4 regions of the Vibrio sp. Vb1554 genome follow, and region 1 is predicted to be linked to each of the others. Evidence: predicted binding sites of a transcription regulator. Region 1 holds the regulator's gene; each other region holds the start of a gene.
What was found. Region 1 encodes MetJ, which represses methionine synthesis genes. Its sites were predicted from a motif close to TTAGACNTNTANANGTCTAA; they were not measured.
Positions count from the first base shown of each region.

Region 2: a site for MetJ is predicted at 2,326-2,345, ahead of metA (homoserine O-acetyltransferase MetA). Genes of this name have one in related genera too.
Region 3: a site for MetJ is predicted at 1,286-1,305, ahead of metK (methionine adenosyltransferase). Genes of this name have one in related genera too.
Region 4: a site for MetJ is predicted at 1,303-1,322, ahead of metN (methionine ABC transporter ATP-binding protein MetN). Genes of this name have one in related genera too.

Region 1 covers NZ_JAWPOJ010000032.1:1,488-6,189, forward strand. Annotated here, with positions in the region: gene R8N28_RS20010 (malic enzyme-like NAD(P)-binding protein) at 1-1,219, shown strand, start outside; gene metJ (met regulon transcriptional regulator MetJ) at 1,332-1,652, opposite strand; gene R8N28_RS20020 (O-succinylhomoserine (thiol)-lyase) at 1,878-3,038, shown strand; gene R8N28_RS20025 (bifunctional aspartate kinase/homoserine dehydrogenase II) at 3,054-4,702, shown strand, end outside.
Region 2 covers NZ_JAWPOJ010000033.1:13,187-17,888, reverse strand. Annotated here, with positions in the region: gene R8N28_RS20300 (phosphate/phosphite/phosphonate ABC transporter substrate-binding protein) at 1-184, opposite strand, end outside; gene pilW (type IV pilus biogenesis/stability protein PilW) at 452-1,177, opposite strand; gene metA (homoserine O-acetyltransferase MetA) at 1,357-2,298, opposite strand; gene R8N28_RS20285 (DUF6559 family protein) at 2,639-3,025, shown strand; gene R8N28_RS20280 (DMT family transporter) at 3,149-3,484, shown strand; gene R8N28_RS20275 (LpxL/LpxP family Kdo(2)-lipid IV(A) lauroyl/palmitoleoyl acyltransferase) at 3,905-4,702, shown strand, end outside.
Region 3 covers NZ_JAWPOJ010000018.1:79,972-84,673, forward strand. Annotated here, with positions in the region: gene tkt (transketolase) at 1-1,069, opposite strand, end outside; gene metK (methionine adenosyltransferase) at 1,385-2,539, shown strand; gene R8N28_RS15660 (DUF2189 domain-containing protein) at 2,942-3,739, shown strand; gene R8N28_RS15665 (SprT family zinc-dependent metalloprotease) at 3,807-4,304, shown strand; gene endA (deoxyribonuclease I) at 4,455-4,702, shown strand, end outside.
Region 4 covers NZ_JAWPOJ010000020.1:27,674-32,375, reverse strand. Annotated here, with positions in the region: gene R8N28_RS16445 (methionine ABC transporter permease) at 1-151, opposite strand, end outside; gene metN (methionine ABC transporter ATP-binding protein MetN) at 141-1,175, opposite strand; gene gmhB (D-glycero-beta-D-manno-heptose 1,7-bisphosphate 7-phosphatase) at 1,517-2,068, shown strand; gene treR (trehalose operon repressor TreR) at 2,143-3,090, shown strand; gene treB (PTS trehalose transporter subunit IIBC) at 3,267-4,691, shown strand.

The DNA.
Region 1 (4,702 bases):
GGATTACCATGCTTATCCAACTCCAGGAAAGATTGCTGTCGAACTGACAAAGCCTGCGGAAACGGCGGGTGATCTTGCCCTTGCATACAGCCCTGGTGTTGCAGAGCCAGTGCGTGAAATCGCACAAAACCCGGATAACGTGTACAAGTACACTGCAAAAGGGAACATGGTTGCTGTTATTTCTAACGGTACCGCTATTCTAGGTCTAGGTAACCTAGGTCCACTTGCATCTAAGCCTGTGATGGAAGGTAAAGCGTTACTGTTTAAGCGTTTTGCTGGTCTTGACTCTATTGATATTGAAGTTAAGCACCGCACGATCGATGAATTTGTGGATACTGTTGCGAGCATTGCAGACACTTTTGGCGGTATCAACCTTGAAGATATTAAAGCACCAGACTGTTTTGAGATTGAAAAACGTTTGATTGAGCGTTGTGATGTACCAGTATTCCACGATGATCAACATGGTACTGCTATTGTAACGGCAGCGGGTATGCTGAATGCAATCGAACTTCAAGGTAAGAAACTTGAAGATTCAACAATTGTTTGTCTTGGCGCTGGCGCTGCCGCTGTAGCGTGTATGGAGCTTCTGATCAAATGCGGTGCAATGCGCGAAAAAATCTACATGCTAGATCGCAAAGGTGTGATTCACACTCGTCGTGATGACCTTAATGAATATAAGCAGTTATTTGCGAACAATACAGATAAGCGCACACTAGAAGACGTAATTGAAGGTGCAGATCTGTTCCTAGGTGTATCTGGTCCAAACCTGTTGCCAGCGGAAGCGTTGAAGTTGATGGCTGATAAGCCAATCGTGTTCGCATGCTCTAACCCGGATCCTGAAATCAAGCCGGAACTTGCTCACGCAGTTCGTGATGACTTGATCATGGGTACTGGCCGTAGTGATTATCCTAACCAAGTTAACAACGTATTGTGTTTCCCATTCATTTTCCGTGGTGCTCTTGATGTGCGTGCAAGTGAAATCAATGATGAAATGAAACTTGCAGCCGTTGAGGCGATTCGCGAGCTAGCAAAAGAGCCTGTACCTGAAGCCGTATTGAAGGCTGCAGGTGTTGATAAGCTAGAGTTTGGTGCGGACTATATTATTCCAAAACCAATGGATTCACGTTTGCTACCGCGTGTTGCAAAAGCGGTTGCTCAGGCGGCGGTTAATTCAGGTGTAGCTCGTATCGAGATGCCTGAAAACTACATGGCAGAGTAATATATCTTTCAGGTGTGATACACAAAAATGGGACGCTATTGCGTCCCATTTTTTATGTCATTCATTTGGCTCGAGGCAAGAGTCATTACCTGAAACCTCTTATCAGGCTTTTTTATTCTTCGTCGAATGACTCAAATTCGATGCCCATTTCCGTCATCAGCGCTTTTACTTCTGTTGGAATATCATCAGGACGGTCTTTACGAAGGTCTTCATCTGTCGGAAGTGGCTGACCTGTGTACGCGTGCAAAAATGCCTCGCATAGCAATTCGCTATTGGTTGCATGGCGTAAGTTATTGATCTGACGGCGAGTACGCTCATCAGTTAGCACCTTTAAAACTTTTAGCGGGATAGAGACGGTAATTTTTTTTACTTGTTCGCTTTTTTTGCCGTGCTCTGCATATGGGCTAATGTATTCGCCATTCCAGTCAGCCATTGCACACCTTCATTTATGTAATCGGTTAAAAATAATTTAGGTGCTGATTTTAGCTGCATTTACCGCCATAAGCAAAGACATATAGACGTCTAGAAGTGTTGACGTCTCATTTTTTGACGAGTAAAGTGAACATAACAGCAAAGGAAGCGTGTTGATCACTTTATGTTACTCATTAGATATAGCGCATTCCTATTTAGAAGTCATTACCCGTGAAAGGATACACCCATGAGCACTCGCAAACCTGCGACCATTGCAGTACGCACTGGTATTGAATCAGACAGCCAATATCATGCTGTCGTTCCACCTATTTATCTTTCCACTAACTATGGTTTTCCTGCTTTTGGTGAAGTGCCCAAGTATGATTACACACGATCTGGTAATCCAAACCGCGGACTGTTGGAAAGTGCGCTATCTGAACTTGAGTCTGGAAAAGGAGCGGTTGTTACTAACTGCGGTACGTCGGCATTAAATTTATGGGTTTCCGCTTTTCTCGGCCCAGATGATCTCATTATTGCTCCTCACGATTGTTATGGTGGTACCTATCGTCTTTTTAATACCCGAGCTAACAAAGGCGATTTTAAGGTTCAGTTTGTCGATCAATCAGACGAACAGGCTTTAGATGCTGCATTGGCACAAAAACCAAAACTCATTTTGCTAGAAACTCCGTCAAACCCTCTGGTTCGCGTAGTGGATATTGCAGCTACTTGTGAAAAAGCGAAACAAGTCGGCGCGTTAGTTGCGGTGGACAATACCTTTTTGACACCCGTGTACCAAAAACCTTTAGAGCTAGGTGCGGATTTTGTTATCCACTCCACAACAAAGTACATCAACGGTCATTCGGACGTAATTGGTGGGGTAATCATCACCAACACAGAAGCGCATGCAGAAGAGCTTGCATGGTGGGGCAATTGTATTGGTGCAACGGGCACACCTTTCGATAGTTATATGACGCTGCGAGGTATTCGTACGCTTGGTGCTCGTATGAAAGTACATGAAGAGAGCTCACAGCAGGTACTGGCTTACCTACAGAAACAAGCGTTAGTTAAAACTATCTATCATCCAAGCCTGCCGGAACATCCAGGTCATGACATCGCTAAAAAGCAGCAAACGGGCTTTGGCTCTATGTTGAGTTTTGAGTTTGCTGGTTCGTTTGAACAGTTAAAGGTGTTTGTGAAAGAGCTCCAACTGTTTTCATTAGCAGAGTCATTAGGTGGTGTAGAAAGTTTGATTTGCCACCCAGCATCCATGACGCACCGTGCAATGGGTGAGGAGGCGCTGGCGGAGGCTGGGGTCTCTCATCAACTATTGCGTTTGTCTGTCGGTTTGGAAGATGCACAAGACCTCATCACAGATTTAGAACAAGCGTTCGCTAAAGCTACCCAGTAATAGGAGACGATAACAATGACTGTACAACGTCAGCTGCATAAGTTTGGTGGCAGTAGCTTAGCAAACCCAGAATGCTACTTACGCGTTGTGGGTATTCTCAAGGAGTATTCGACAGAAAATGATCTGGTGGTCGTCTCTGCTGCAGGAAAAACCACTAACCGCTTGATTGAGTTTTTGGAAGGGTTAAATAAAGATGGCCGAATTGCGCATGAAGCGCTTCAAAGCTTAAGACAGTTTCAAACTGAGCTAATAGAAAGCTTGTTGGAGAGTGAAGCAAAAGAAGAGCTGTTAGCTTTATTACATGATGAGTTCAGTACTCTCTCGGAGCTGACTGCACCACTCACTAATGCGCAAAAATCTGCGGTACTGGGACACGGAGAAGTATGGTCTGCTCGCCTATTGGCCGCGTTATTATCTCAACGTTCTATCCCTGCGGTTGCACAAGATGCACGAGCGTTTTTACGTGCAGAAGCGGGAACTCAACCAGAGGTTGATCGCGCTCGTTCATACCCTTTAATTAAAGAGATCCTCGCGCAGCATAACCATAAACGTGTGGTAATTACTGGATTTATGGCTCAGAACGAGGCAGGAGAAACCATTCTACTTGGTCGTAACGGCTCTGACTATTCTGCAACGGTCATAGGCGCGCTTGCTGAAGTCAGTACTGTCACGATTTGGAGTGATGTTGCTGGTGTCTATAGTGCCGATCCACGTTTGGTGTCTGACGCTTGTTTATTACCGTTACTTCGATTGGATGAAGCCAGTGAACTTGCTCGCTTAGCTGCCCCAGTGCTACACAGTCGTACGCTTCAGCCTGTGGCGCAAAGTACCATGGACCTTAATCTCAAGTGTAGCTATCTGCCAGAGTCGGGTTCTACTCGTATTGAGCGTGTATTGGCATCTGGTCGTGGCGCTAAAATTATTACTTCACTGGATGATGTTTTATTGGTGCAATTGTCTTTCATGCATGGGCACGACTTCGAAAAAACACAGAGTGATGTATTACAAGCGTTGCAGCGCGCGCAATTAGAGCCACTGGCATTTGAAGCTCAATCCGGTCAGCACACGCTACGCTTGGCTTACACCGCAGAAATCGCCGGTGGTGCATTGAAACACTTGCAAGAGCTTGCGGTAGAGGCAGAAATTAAGCTAAAAGAAGGTTACTCGCTCTTAGCTGCGGTAGGTGCAGGCGTTACGAAAAACGCCAATCATTGCTTTGGCTTTTATCAGAAGCTAAAGCACTCTCCGGTAGAATTTATCTCTGAAACAGACTCAGGGCTGAGCCTAGTCGCTGTTTTGCGCCGTACTGATACCGAGACGTTGGTTCAAACGATTCATAGCCAGTTGTTCCAAGCGCAAAAACGCGTGGCAGTGGCTTTATGTGGCAAGGGTAATATTGGTTCTAGTTGGTTAAATTTATTTGCGACGCAAAAAAGTGAGCTCGAAAAACGTCATGGTATGAGCTTTGATCTTGTCGCGGTTGTGGATAGCCAAACCTATTGGTTCGATGAGCAAGGTATTGAGGCGGCGAGTGTTGCTGAACGATTTGATGATGAAAGCATAGCCAACAATGGGGATTGGCTGGCACGTTTGGGAGCGCTTAAAAGCTATGATGAAGCCGTCGTGCTTGATGTTACCGCGAGTAAAGAGTTAGCTCAGCGCTA
Region 2 (4,702 bases), on a different contig from region 1:
CGTAACCATATTCAGCCATATTTTCAGTTACATACTGAGTAAGGGGCGTCGCTTTTTTGATTTTGCTTTGGGCTTTATTGGACACAATGCCAAACGTGAATGTTTTCTCAATATTTTCTTGTGCACTGACGACAAAAGGTGAACTCAGCAAAGTGAGTAATAACAGAGTGCAGGCAGGTTTCATCCGGCTTCAACTTCCTTCTGGTGCATGTCAGTAATATTTAGTATTTATCAATGTGCCGAAATCAATCTTAAAAACAGTATGATGTACAAATTTCGTTGTGTGCGCACTTTTTATAATGTGACTTGGTCACTTATTCCGTTCAAATAGTACCGAATTTGACGTTTATGTACAGGATGAATGTATCACCGTGAGTCTGAATTCACTGGATTCTTGGTCAAGCGCTGTATTGGCTGTGAGCTAATGCGCCTTATGTATCGCTATTTTGTACTAAGAAAATTTTTCCAATTGTTTTTGATACTTTTTCTCGAGAGCTTCATTGCCTGCTGCACGTTCAAGTTGAATCATGAGTTGCAAAGAAGGCTTCTTTACACCATACATTTGATTGAATCTCATTAATCGAATTCTAGCTTCAGTATAATCACCGCTATCAATTTCTATTTTAGCGAGTTGCAAAATCGATTTTGGTCTATGAGGGTCATGATCGATAGCTCTAGTAAAGTAGTATCTCGCTTTGTCTTTATCTTGTGATTTTAGCGCACAAAAAGCTGCATTCTCATAGCTCGCTGGAATAAGGTAGTAATAAGGCTGCTCAATGGCTCGATTAAACATCTGATCGGCTTTTTCGAAGTCACCTCGCTTGCAAAGAAAAGTACCGTAGTTATTGAGCACATTTCCGTTTTTAGTGTGTTGGCGTAGAGAGCGTTTATACATCTGTTCGGCTTTAATATCTTCACCAACCGTTTCGTAGTAGTGAGCCATAGATAATTGCGCGCGATAGTATTGAGGTGCGTGGTTTAAGGCTTGTTGTAAGTTATCATGCGCGCGAATCATGTTACCGCCGTCTAAATAACCTAAGCCAAGTGCGATACGTGATTCTGCCATTGCCACAGGATCGGCTTTAACGACAGGGCTTCCATCTTCTTTCACCGTCACGCAACCCACGAGTGCAAACTGAGACAATAATAATAGTGCACCGAGCTTTGCTGTTTTCATTCTTTATCCCTACATCCCTGAATCTTTCTGCATGATATGAATTACTTAGCAAAAGCCTATTGAGGAAAAAACACTATGCGATCAGGTTTGCAAACTGTTATGAAAAAGCCGCCATATGGCGGCTTGGTTCACATATTACATTTCGGTAATGATGAGTGCTTTGTTTGCTTATTTTGAAGCTAATCGTCTTTAGTGAAAGCATCTTCACTGAAGTGATCGAGGTCGTACGGTGTTTGCTGATAAACACAGTAGTTAAGCCAGTTTAAAAAGAGGAGGTGTCCATGGCTTCTCCAGCTTGCAATTGGTGGGTTATCTGGGTTGTTGTTTGGGTAATAGTTGACAGGAATAGCGGGCTCCATACCTTCGCTTAAATCTCGGATATATTCATTATGTAAGGTGTGAGAATCATACTCAGGGTGTCCTGTGACAAAGACATTGCGTTTGTCTTTTGTGGTGGCCAAGTACACACCTGCGACATCCGATGTCGCTAAAATGTCTAAGTCAGTATGCTCTTCTAGAAAGTGAGGCGAAAAATCTGCGTAACGCGAGTGAGGAGCCAAAAACGTGTCATCAAATCCGCGTAAGATAGGGTGAAACTGATGATGGATTTGATGATGATAAACACCTGAAAGTTTTTCTTTACGCGTTTTTTTAGGTAGATCGTAGAGTAGCTTTAACCCTGCTTGCGCAGCCCAGCAAACATAAAGAGTAGATGTCACATGATCTTTTGCCCACTCCATGATGGTTTTGAGATGATCCCAATAAATGACATCTTCAAATTGCACCAAACCTAATGGAGCTCCAGTAATGATCATGCCATCGAAGTTTTTATCTCTCACCATTTCAAATTGGCGATAAAACGTGTCTAAATGTTCAGTTGGCGTATTTTTACTCGGGCGGTTATCAATGCGCAGTAATTCGACGTTAACCTGTAGTGGGCTGTTTGAGAGTAGACGCAGAAACTGAGTTTCAGTCTCTATTTTTTTTGGCATCAGATTAAGGATCAGCACTCTTAAAGGACGTATTTCCTGACTCGCTGCACGCGTTTCACTCATCACGAAGATGTTTTCTGTCCTTAATACATCGGTAGCTGGTAATTGATCTGGAATTCTAATTGGCACGACTTTCTCTCCCTAAGTATAGTCAATCTAGACGTCTATACTTCTAAAGCTAACTTAATTAAGTTTAGATGTCGATACGAAATCCGACTTTTCAATCTACTCTTTACATTATGGTAAACCGTACTCGGGGTTGTCACACAATTGTGACTAAAGCAGAGTTTCTGATGAGATAGGTTTGAAACGCAGTGTGTACTATTTGCTGGTAATTATGCGATCACGTTAATATGTGAAGGTGACTTCGTAGTAAGGAAGTCTCAAATTAATGAGCCATACTAAAAACAATCAGCTCACCATTTTGCATTAATGTGCATATTTGGAAACATCGTCAGTGGAGGACATTATGTTCGGTATTTTCAAGAGAAAGACAAAGATTCAGAGCATAGCTCAAGAAGTTCCTTGCGTGCTACTGCATTCTTTTGGTGATAAAGACATTTATACGCCGGAAGAGATTGATCAAGCTCTTCAAAAGCTGGGTTATGATAAGAGCAAGGATATCAGTCATTATCAGTATGCGTATGGAATGTTTGCCGATGAAGCCTCTTACGAGCTCCTAGAACTAACGGATGAGCTAGGTAATTATGGTCATTTCCAACGTGAAGTAGGTAAGATGCTACTCAATACACCTGAGCCGATTGATATGCATATCTACTTTGAAATTTCTCGTCAGCACCAAAACGTCAGCCTTTCACCTGGTCATCAAAAAGTAAGTGAAAGTGATGGTGTGTAAACATCGTTAGTGGTATTCCATCGTGAGATGAGTTGGGTATAATGCGCGGCCTAATTATCCGGACATGTTGTCGGTTACATTTCTGTTGAGCGTTAATGCCTTATGTTCAAAATGCTTGTCTCTATGCCACCAATGTTGGCGCTGTCGATAGCGATTGTATGTGAAGTGATTGCCACTTCTTATATTCCCAAAACAGAGCAATTTACGAAAGTAATGCCGAGCACAGTCGTTTTGATTGGTTACGGCATCGCTTTCTTCTTGCTTTCCGTCACAGTGCAAACAATGCCTGTCGGGGTTGTTTATGCCATATGGAGTGGTGCTGGGATCGTTTTGGTTGCGACGGTTGGTTACTTTGTTTACGGACAGCGTCTAGACTTACCAGCCCTAGTTGGTATTGGGTTTATCATCGCTGGTGTGTTGATCGTAAATTTATTATCCAAAACAGTAGGGCACGAATAACGCCACTCTACTTGTTAAGTGAATAAGAAGCCGCAGCGAGAAATTGCTGCGGCTTTTTAGTACAAATTCAATCGCTAATGGCGAGTATTGATATGATGTCTTATTGTTGCATTCATCACGGTCGCATTATGTGATTGAAAAACAGGCATTATTTAGCGCATTGAAAATACAAAGTTATGTTTCTTCAAACTTTAGGAAAGGGCAGTAGATAAATCACTCCGATAGATGTTAACGTGGCGACTCATCTTTACTGCTTTTTCATTCCCTACATATTTCTGCAAAGTTCTTATTGTGTAGTGTGTCGAGGAACCATAGAATCCGCGCGCTTTAATTTATGTTATTAGCGTTATCAATGATAAAAGTGCAGTCCATTATCATTGTTTTTATCACTTATAGATGGGCACATCTGACAATACTTACATGAACAAATACAAAAAGCCTGCATTCAAGGCCGAATTTCTTTTGCCTCGTTACTGGGGAACGTTAATTATCATTAGCGTGATGTACTTACTTAGCCTCCTTCCTTTTAAAGTTCAACTAGCTTTGGGACGCAACATTGGTCGTTTAGCTATGCGACTCATGAGAAAACGTCAAGTTACGATCAGACGCAATCTTGAGCTTTGCTTCCCTCATATGGAAGAATGCCAACGCGAAGCAATTCTAAAAGACAACATCGACAATACTGGCATCGCACTTTTTGAGACCGCAATGGCATGGTTTTGGTCAGATAAACGGGTAAACAAACACGTCACGATAAAAGGCATGGAGCATCTAGAGGCTTTAGAGAAGTCAGGCAAAGGTGCATTAATGTTGGCCGTACACTCAATGAATCTAGAGTTAGGTGCTCGAGCTTTTGGCATTAAAAAGTCTGGAACCGGTGTTTATCGCCCAAACAATAATCCGTGTTTTGATTATTTTCAGTATAAAGGACGCTCTCGCTCTAATCGTACACTGATTGATCGTAAAAACGTCAAAGCCATGCTTGAAGCACTTAAAACGGGTGAGCGGGTTTGGTATGCACCGGACCACGATTATGGTAACCGACGCTCGACATTTGCACCGTTATTTGCCGTTAAAAATGCTTGTACTACGACAGGTACAAGTTTGTTGGTTGATTCTACAGATTGCGCCATTGTGCCTTTTACGATGGTAAGAGGAAAAGACGGACACTATACCCTAACCATTAGTGCGCCCGTCGAAGGTTTCCCGAAAGAGGAT
Region 3 (4,702 bases), on a different contig from region 1:
GTGATGCAATGTTCGCTGGGTTTGCTTGAAGATCGGCAATGATTTGGTTCGCTTTTTCTTCCCACTGTGCAGGAAGTTCGCCGTTTAGACGTCGTTTAAGCTCTGCCGCTTCAGCAGGGTAAGCTGCAGCGTATGCCTCGAATTTTTCATTCCAAGCTGCTTCTTTCGCGGCGCCCGCTTCTTTTGCATCCCACTCAGCGTAAACATCTGCCGGGATCTCAAATGGGCCATACTCCCAACCTAGGTATTCACGAGCCGCTTGGATCTCATCGTGACCTAGTGGTGCACCGTGACAGTCGTGCGAACCAGACTTGTTAGGAGAACCGAAACCGATAATTGTTTTGGTACAGATAAGCGTAGGACGTGGGTCCGCTTTTGCTGCTTCAATTGCTGCGTTGATCGCGTCTGAGTCGTGACCATCGACTGCTGGGATTACATGCCAGCCGTACGCTTCAAAACGCTTAGGTGTATCGTCAGAGAACCAGCCTTCAACGTGACCGTCGATAGAAATGCCGTTGTCATCCCAAAACGCGATCAGTTTGCCTAGACCTAACGTCCCAGCAAGAGAGCATGCTTCATGCGAGATGCCTTCCATTAGACAGCCGTCACCCATGAACACATACGTAAAGTGGTCAACGATATCGTGACCTTCTTTGTTGAACTGTGCCGCTAGTGCTTTCTCTGCGATCGCCATACCAACAGCGTTAGTGATGCCTTGACCTAGAGGACCCGTTGTTGTCTCGATACCAGGCGCGTAGCCGTACTCTGGGTGACCTGGGGTTTTTGAGTGCAATTGACGGAAGTTTTTCAGATCGTCAATAGATAGCTCGTAACCGCTTAAGTGCAGTAGAGAGTAAATAAGCATTGACCCATGACCGTTTGACAGCACAAAGCGATCGCGGTCGGCCCACTCTGGGTTTGAAGGGTTATGGTTTAGGTGAGAGCGCCAAAGAACTTCAGCGATATCAGCCATACCCATTGGTGCGCCTGGGTGGCCTGAGTTAGCTTGTTGAACACCATCCATGCTTAGAGCACGAATTGCATTGGCAAGATGTTTACGAGACGACATGTCTGCTCCTGAGTACATTAAGCGAAACGAAAAGTAGGTCATAATTCTCTCAAAGCCCTGTTGGGTGTGCAAACGTTTTCCAGTCCAAAACCTCACAAATATTGCACCTTTCGCGCCAAATCGTTCGAAGTTCTTAAAATTATCAATAAATCAGGCAAACGTTTGGTTATAACAAAAACCAAAAAAGAGCTTGTAATTCGAGCAATCAAATTTAGAATAGACGTCTAGATGTAGATACACCTACAAAAATTAGTATTAATTTGCGCTGGAGAGTTTATCATTCCCCAGTTTTAAACCAGATATAGTGGAGCTAACATGGCTAAGCACCTGTTTACTTCTGAGTCAGTATCAGAAGGTCATCCAGATAAAATTGCAGACCAGATTTCTGATGCGGTTCTTGACGCGATTCTAGAGCAAGATCCAAAGGCTCGTGTTGCATGTGAGACTTACGTTAAAACCGGTATGGTAATGGTGGGTGGTGAAATCACGACTTCAGCATGGGTAGACATCGAAGAGTTAACTCGTGAAACCGTTCGTGAAATCGGCTACGTACATTCAGATATGGGCTTTGACGCAGATTCTTGTGCGGTACTAAACACAATCGGTAAACAGTCGCCAGATATCAACCAAGGTGTTGATAAAGCTGACCCTAAAGAACAAGGTGCAGGCGACCAAGGCATCATGTTTGGTTACGCTTGTAACGAAACTGAAGTACTAATGCCAGCGCCAATTACTTACTCTCACCGTCTTGTTCAAAAGCAAGCAGAAGTTCGTAAAAACGGCACACTACCTTGGTTGCGTCCTGATGCAAAATCTCAGGTAACATTCCAATACGATCAAGGTAACATCGTTGGTATCGACGCGGTTGTTCTTTCAACTCAACACTGTGACTCAATCTCAACTTCAGACCTGCGTGAAGCGGTAATGGAAGAGATCATTAAGCCAGTGCTACCTTCTGAGTGGATCAACAAAGAAACAAACTTCTTCATTAACCCAACCGGTCGCTTCGTAATCGGTGGTCCTATGGGTGACTGTGGCCTAACTGGTCGTAAGATCATCGTAGATACCTACGGCGGCGCAGCTCGTCACGGTGGCGGTGCGTTTTCTGGTAAAGATCCATCAAAAGTTGACCGTAGTGCAGCATACGCAGCACGCTACGTAGCGAAAAACATCGTAGCGGCAGGCATGGCTGACCGTTGTGAGATCCAACTTTCTTACGCAATCGGTGTTGCTGATCCAACGTCTATCATGGTGGAAACGTTCGGTACTGAGAAAGTATCTCACGACATCATCATTGAAGCGGTTCGTCAATTCTTCGACCTACGTCCATACGGTCTACAAGAAATGCTTAACCTTCTTCAACCTATCTACAAGAAGACAGCGGCTTACGGTCACTTCGGTCGTGAAGAATTCCCGTGGGAAGCGACAGACAAAGCTGCACTTCTACGCGATTTCGCTGGCATCAAATAATCAAGCCAAGCAAGAATCAATCAAGCCCTCGCCTATGGCGGGGGCTTTTTATTTTCAGCAACTTTTATCCAGCCATTTCGGCTCATACCGCCCTGCCCCACAAAGCAGTCCTGTTTCTCCCTCATTTTTATACCGAATAAATTTTAAGCAATTATTTGTAAATTATCCCATCTCCGCCAATAGTTAAAATATTGTTAACTCCAATTTAAATAGAGACGTCGGATGCTGGCGACTGTGGAAGCAACACTTAAGTAAAGACATGAGTCAGGCATCTTTATGGCTGATACCAAACTAAGCCAATGCTCAGATGTAAACTTGAAAAAGTCGCTTCAAGTTTGACTGAACAAAAACCGCTGTCAGTTGGTATAAGCGGATAATGTGGGAATAAATCAAGGAGGAGTTATGCCTCGAACTGTTAATCCATCGGACTTCCACAACAAACGAAAGGAAGTGCCAGACAACGAATACGCCAGAACCATACCGTGCAATACGGTCAATCTTTCTGCACCTTTTCATTGGCTCGCATTAGGTCTGCATGATTTCGTGCGAATGCCGCTTATTAGTGCTTTCTATGGCATCTGTTTTATGGCAGCTGCGATAGGCATTGTTTTGCTCGTACAGTGGCAAGGCACACACTTAGTCGTCATGCCCAGTTTGATTGTTTACATGTTAATTGGTCCGTTTCTCGCGCTGGGCTTATATGATGCCAGTTGGGAGAGAGAGCGCGGACACAAAGCAAGCTTGTTCCATTCAATGAAAGCGATCGGTCGTAACTCAACATCTCAATGGGCGTTCGCCGTGTTACTCGCAGTGTGTATGATATTTTGGATGCGCATTGCCGCTCTACTTCATGCACTCTACCCTTCTGTTCAAGGGGCACCTTTAAGTGAGTTCCTACCCTTCCTTGTCATCGGCTCTTTAGTTGGCTTTGTTTTGGCTTGTGTGGTGTTTAGCATTTCAGCCTTTTCTATTCCGCTCATGATGGAGCGTCGCGTAGACATGATGACCGCTGTGTTTACCAGCTTTAATGCCGTGAAATCCAACATTCCAGCAATGATTGTTTGGGCAGCGATCATCTGTGGCGGTATTCTTATCGGCTTTGCGACCTACGGGATCGGAATGTTGTTTACCATGCCAATTCTAGGCTACGGTACATGGCACGCTTACCATGCGACCATCAAGAAAAAACACACACCATAATTAACTGATGCTATGATCTGGCCCTCGCAATGCGGGGGCTTTTTTATTTGATTTATCGAGGTGAATTGTGGATATAGAACTCAGCTATAAAGCCAAGCAAGTGATGGCGGGATGTATCGCGATGGCGGAACAAGCTTTCAAACGTTCTTTCCCGATTCCAACAATCACCTTCGACGTCCGTGGGAAAGCGGCAGGAAAAGCCTACCTTCAATTAAATCAAGTACGCCTAAACCCTGTTTTATTTCGCGAAAACACCCAAGCATTCTTAGATGAAGTCATTCCTCATGAAGTAGCACACCTGATTACTTATCAGGTTTACGGGCGAGTTAGGCCTCACGGCAAAGAATGGAAAGGCGTCATGGAAGCCGTATTTAACGTACCAGCCAAAACCACTCACAGCTTTGAAGTAAAATCCGTTCAAGGTAAAACCTTTGAGTATCGTTGTGGTTGTATGACCTACCCTCTCTCGATTCGCCGTCATAATAAAGTGCTGCGCAAAGAGGCGACGTACTCTTGTCAAAAATGCCGCCAACCACTTAACTTCACCGGTATTCAATTATCGTAGCCCTTACCTCATAGTGTTACTTGCGTTCCCAAAATAAAGATCGATTTGATCAAAACCTTCCCTTCGCCAACTATTGTTAACTTACTCATCACTAAAGCTATTTTATGCGTGTTATCATGAATAAAGTCATACTTTATAAAGACTTTTATCATGAAATACTTATTCTCTCTGTTGCTTATCTCGCTTTCTAGCACTGCGATTGCCGCTCCACCGAGCTCATTCTCTGCAGCCAAACGTGAGGCGGTCAAAATTTATCAAGACCACCCAACAAGCTTCTACTGTGGCTGTAACATTCAATGGCAAGGCAAGAAAGGCTTACCCGATTTAGCCTCTTGCGGTTACCAAGTCCGTAAACAAGAAAAACGGGCTGCACGAATCGAATGGGAGCACGTTGTTCC
Region 4 (4,702 bases), on a different contig from region 1:
TCTTAGTAATATGGAGGATTACGCCTAATGGAATACCCACAGCAAAGCCGACTAATCCGGCAACCGCAACCATGTAAAGCGTTTCCCACGTTGCACCTAAAAGTAGTTTGCTGTTTAAACTCAGCCATTCAGAAATCGTATTAAAGGACATAACCAAGTACCTCTACTTTTACGTTGTGCTTGCGCAGGTATTCAAGAGCTGCGTTGTCATCTTCTTCGTTACCAAATAGCTCTGCGACCATCATGCCGAATTTCACGCCACCAGCGTAATCAAGGTCGGAACTCAAAATACTCACATCAATATTGTATTTACGAGAAATTTGCGACATTAACGGTGCATCGACGGTTGCGCCAGTAAACTCTAAGCGAACCAACGGGTAGCTGCCATCAACACGCTCTGTTTGCAGACGTGCTTGGTAATCTTCAGGAATGGAAAGATCCAGTGTTGAGCGAATGAATTGGTGCGCCAGCTCCGTTTTAGGGTGCGCAAAAATATCGCCAACGGTGCCTTTTTCCACCAGCTCACCACCACCGATGATTGCTACTTCGTGACAGATACTTTTTACGACTTCCATTTCGTGAGTGATAAGTAAAATCGTGATGTTGAGTTTGCGGTTGATCTCTTTCAATAACTCAAGGATAGATTGAGTTGTTGCCGGATCTAGTGCGCTAGTGGCCTCATCACAAAGCAGCACGCTAGGATCGGATGCCAATGCACGAGCAATTGCCACACGCTGTTTTTGGCCGCCACTTAAGTTAGATGGGTAGCTCTCGTGTTTGTCGGCTAAGCCTACAAGCTTTAGCAACTCAGTTACTTTTGTTGTGATTTGCGATTTGTCTTTACCTGCCAGTTCTAGGGGTAATGCCACATTATCAAACACAGTACGAGACGAAAGCAGGTTAAAGTGCTGGAAGATCATGCCAATGTTACGGCGTGTTTCGACTAGTTGTTTTTTACTGAGTTTGGTTAGATCCACACCATCAACGATGATGGAACCAGAGGTCGGTGCTTCTAGCATGTTGACACAGCGGATCAGCGTACTTTTACCAGCACCTGATGAACCGATAACACCAAAGATGGTGCCTTTGTCGATGTGTAGGTTAATGTCTTTCAGGGCAAGGATTTCCTTACTGCCTTGGTAGAACACTTTATTGACGTTTTTTATTTCTATCATGTTTCAACCTGCCCAAAGATACGGGGAACTTCGCTGTCAAAAACGGCCTTTGACAGAACTTAATGTTGAGCTTTATCTCAATTTTCAGTTGATGCTATGGGTTAAGCAGAATGAAGTCAATAGATATTTTTACGTCTAGACGTCTAAATGTATGGATGTTCTGTTTTGAAACGAAGATGTATAGATAACAAGCAGGAGGTAGACGGCGGGGCACCCTCAGATTTACCGATTCTTGCCCAACAAATCAACCGTTTTGTCGAGGCCTAGAATGAATTAGATAGTGTTGAAGTTTATAAGGTATGTAATAATCTGATTAAACCGAGTTAATAGAGAAATACGTTTTGGCAAAACCTGCTGTTTTTATCGATCGTGATGGCGTAATAAACGTTGACCACGGCTACGTTCATGACGAACATGATTTTGAGTACATTGATGGTGTATTTGAAGCGACGAAAGCGCTAAAAGATAAAGGCTACCTTCTAGTGTTAGTGACGAATCAATCGGGCATCGCACGCGGTAAATTCAGTGAAGACCGTTTCTTGTCTCTGACTCAATGGATGGATTGGAACTTTGCTGATAATGGTGTTGAGTTCGATGGTATCTATTACTGTCCACATCATCCAGAACATGGCATTGGCGAGTACAAGCAAGATTGTGAGTGCCGTAAGCCAAAACCAGGCATGTTCATTTCTGCGCGTGACTTCTTGAAGATCGACATGGAGAAATCTGTGATGATCGGCGATAAAGCTGAAGACATGATGGCAGCAGAAGCGGCAGGCGTTGGCACTAAGATTTTGGTTCGCACTGGTAAGCCAGTAACAGAACAGGGCGAAGCCATTGCAACGGTAGTATTAGATAGCATTGCAGATGTGCCTGCGTACTTAAACAAGTAATCTGCATTACTGACTGAGTTAAGGGAAGCCACTGCTTCCCTTTTGTTTGATTCCTTCTTTTAGTCTGAACACTTATGAGCAAAAAACTCACCATTCTTGATATCGCAAAATTGGCAGGCGTGGGCAAATCGACAGTAAGCCGTGTGCTTACTAACGATCCAAAAGTGAAACCGCAAACGCGTGAGAAGGTAGAGCAAATCATTCGTGAATCAGGCTACGTCCCATCAAAGTCGGCGCAGTCGATGCGTGGTGGCAGTCAAAAGGTTATTGGGGTTATCATCTCCCGTTTAGATTCACCATCAGAAAATCGCGCCGTTGGTACCATGCTCAATGCTTTGTATTCCGCTGGTTATGATGCGGTGATCATGGAGAGCCAATTCGATCGCGATAAAACCAATGAGCATTTGGATGTGCTTAAACGTCGCAACGTCGATGGGGTGATCGTGTTTGGCTTTACTGGATGTGATGAGCGAGCATTGGCGGAGTGGGGGAATCGTATCGTCGTGATCGCGATGGACACGCAAATGGTTTCCTCGATCAACTACGATAACCAAGGTGTGATAGACATGGCTTTGTCTCACCTTGAGCAGCAATCTTTATCTCGCATTGCTTATATTGGTGTTGATCCTGAAGACAAAACCACTGGCTTAGCTCGTCTAAATGCTTATAAAGCTTGGTGTCAACGCAAGCAAATTGCACCTTGTTTCCAAACGGGTAAGTTGAGCCATGAAAGTGCTTATCAGTTGGTAGACAAAGTCCTTCAATCTGATACTCAGGCCATCGTGTGCGCCAGTGACACCATCGCGTTGGGCGTGATTAAGCGTCTTCAAGAGTTAGGCCGTGAAGACGTGGTTGTGACAGGTGTTGGTGGTAATGAATTGCTCTCTTTCCTTTTCCCTAAAGTATTTAGTGTCGACCCAGGTTATACCCTTGCAGGTGAGAAGTCCGCTAACATGCTGATCAATCAATTAAATGGTGATGAGGAAGTGGTTCACTTTACTCAACAGCCTATCGTTTGTTAATCCACACTAAAACGATCTGCTCTAAAATTATACTGTGATCATTCTCAATTAATGGGACTGTTCCCATTTTGTTTTTTGTCTTCGAATGGCAATATTAAAATTAAGAAATGGGAATGTTCCCATTTATAAAAACAAAATGATGAATCGAATGTATCCAATACAGGGTGGACAAAGTTATGAGTAAGATTGCGCGTAAAGACGTGGAGCGTCTTATTGAGCTGGTCGGGGGGCCGGACAATATTGCCAGTGTAAGTCACTGTTTAACTCGCTTGCGTTTTGTTCTAAATGATACGGACAAAGCAGATACGAAACAGTTAGAAACATTACCGATGGTGAAGGGCTGTTTTACCAACGCAGGCCAGTTCCAAGTGGTTATCGGTACTGAAGTGGATGAAGTTTACAAGGTACTGATCGGACTGACGGGTAAAAGTGAAGCCAGCAAAGACGAAGCGAAGAACGCTGCTCGTCAAAACATGAATATCGTTGAGCGTGGTATTTCCCACCTTGCAGAAATCTTTGTACCACTGCTACCAGCGATCATCACCGGTGGTCTGATCCTTGGTTTCCGTAACGTGATTGGCGACATCAAGATGTTTGATGGTCAAACGCTAACGGAAATCAGCCAGTTTTGGGCAACTGTACACTCTTTCTTATGGCTGATTGGTGAGGCGATCTTCTTCTTCCTACCAGTTGGCGTATGTTGGTCGACAGTGAAAAAGCTCGGCGGTACTCCGATTCTGGGTATCACGCTTGGTGTAACATTGGTTTCGCCGCAGTTGATGAACGCCTACCTGATTGGTAAGCAAGTACCCGAAGTGTGGGATTTTGGCTTATTCGCCATCGAAAAAGTGGGCTATCAGGCGCAAGTGATTCCAGCAATGCTTGCTGGTATGGCTCTGGCGTTTATTGAAACCAACTTAAAACGCATCATTCCGTCTTACCTTTACCTAGTGGTCGTGCCGTTTGTCTCTATCATCGTGTCTGTGATTCTTGCGCACTCTATCATTGGCCCATTCGGTCGTATGTTGGGTGATGGTGTTGCTTTCGCAGCAAAAGCAGCCATGACAGGTGACTTCGCAATGATTGGCTCAACCATCTTCGGCTTCCTATACGCGCCATTGGTCATTACTGGTATTCACCACACAACCAACGCGGTTGACCTTCAATTAATGCAAGAGCTAGGCGGCACGCCAATTTGGCCTCTGATTGCGCTTTCAAATATTGCTCAAGCGTCTGCGGTTGTCGGCATCATTATCATCAGTAAAAAACATGGCGAGCGTGATATCTCAGTACCTGCGGCTATCTCTGCTTACCTTGGTGTGACCGAGCCGGCGATGTACGGCATCAACTTGAAATACAAGTTCCCAATGCTGAGCGCGATGATCGGTAGTGCGTGTGCTGCTGCTATTTGTGGTAGTGCGGGCGTAATGGCGAACGGTATCGGTGTGGGCGGTTTGCCGGGCATCTTGTCTATCCAACCGCAGTTCTGGGGCATTTTTGCTTTGGCTATGTTAGTCGCAATGCTAGTACCTGCTGCATTAACGTTAATTCTTTATAAGCGTGCACAAGCCAAAGGTGAGCTTGAGCCTGCAAACGCGTAATTCTATTTGAG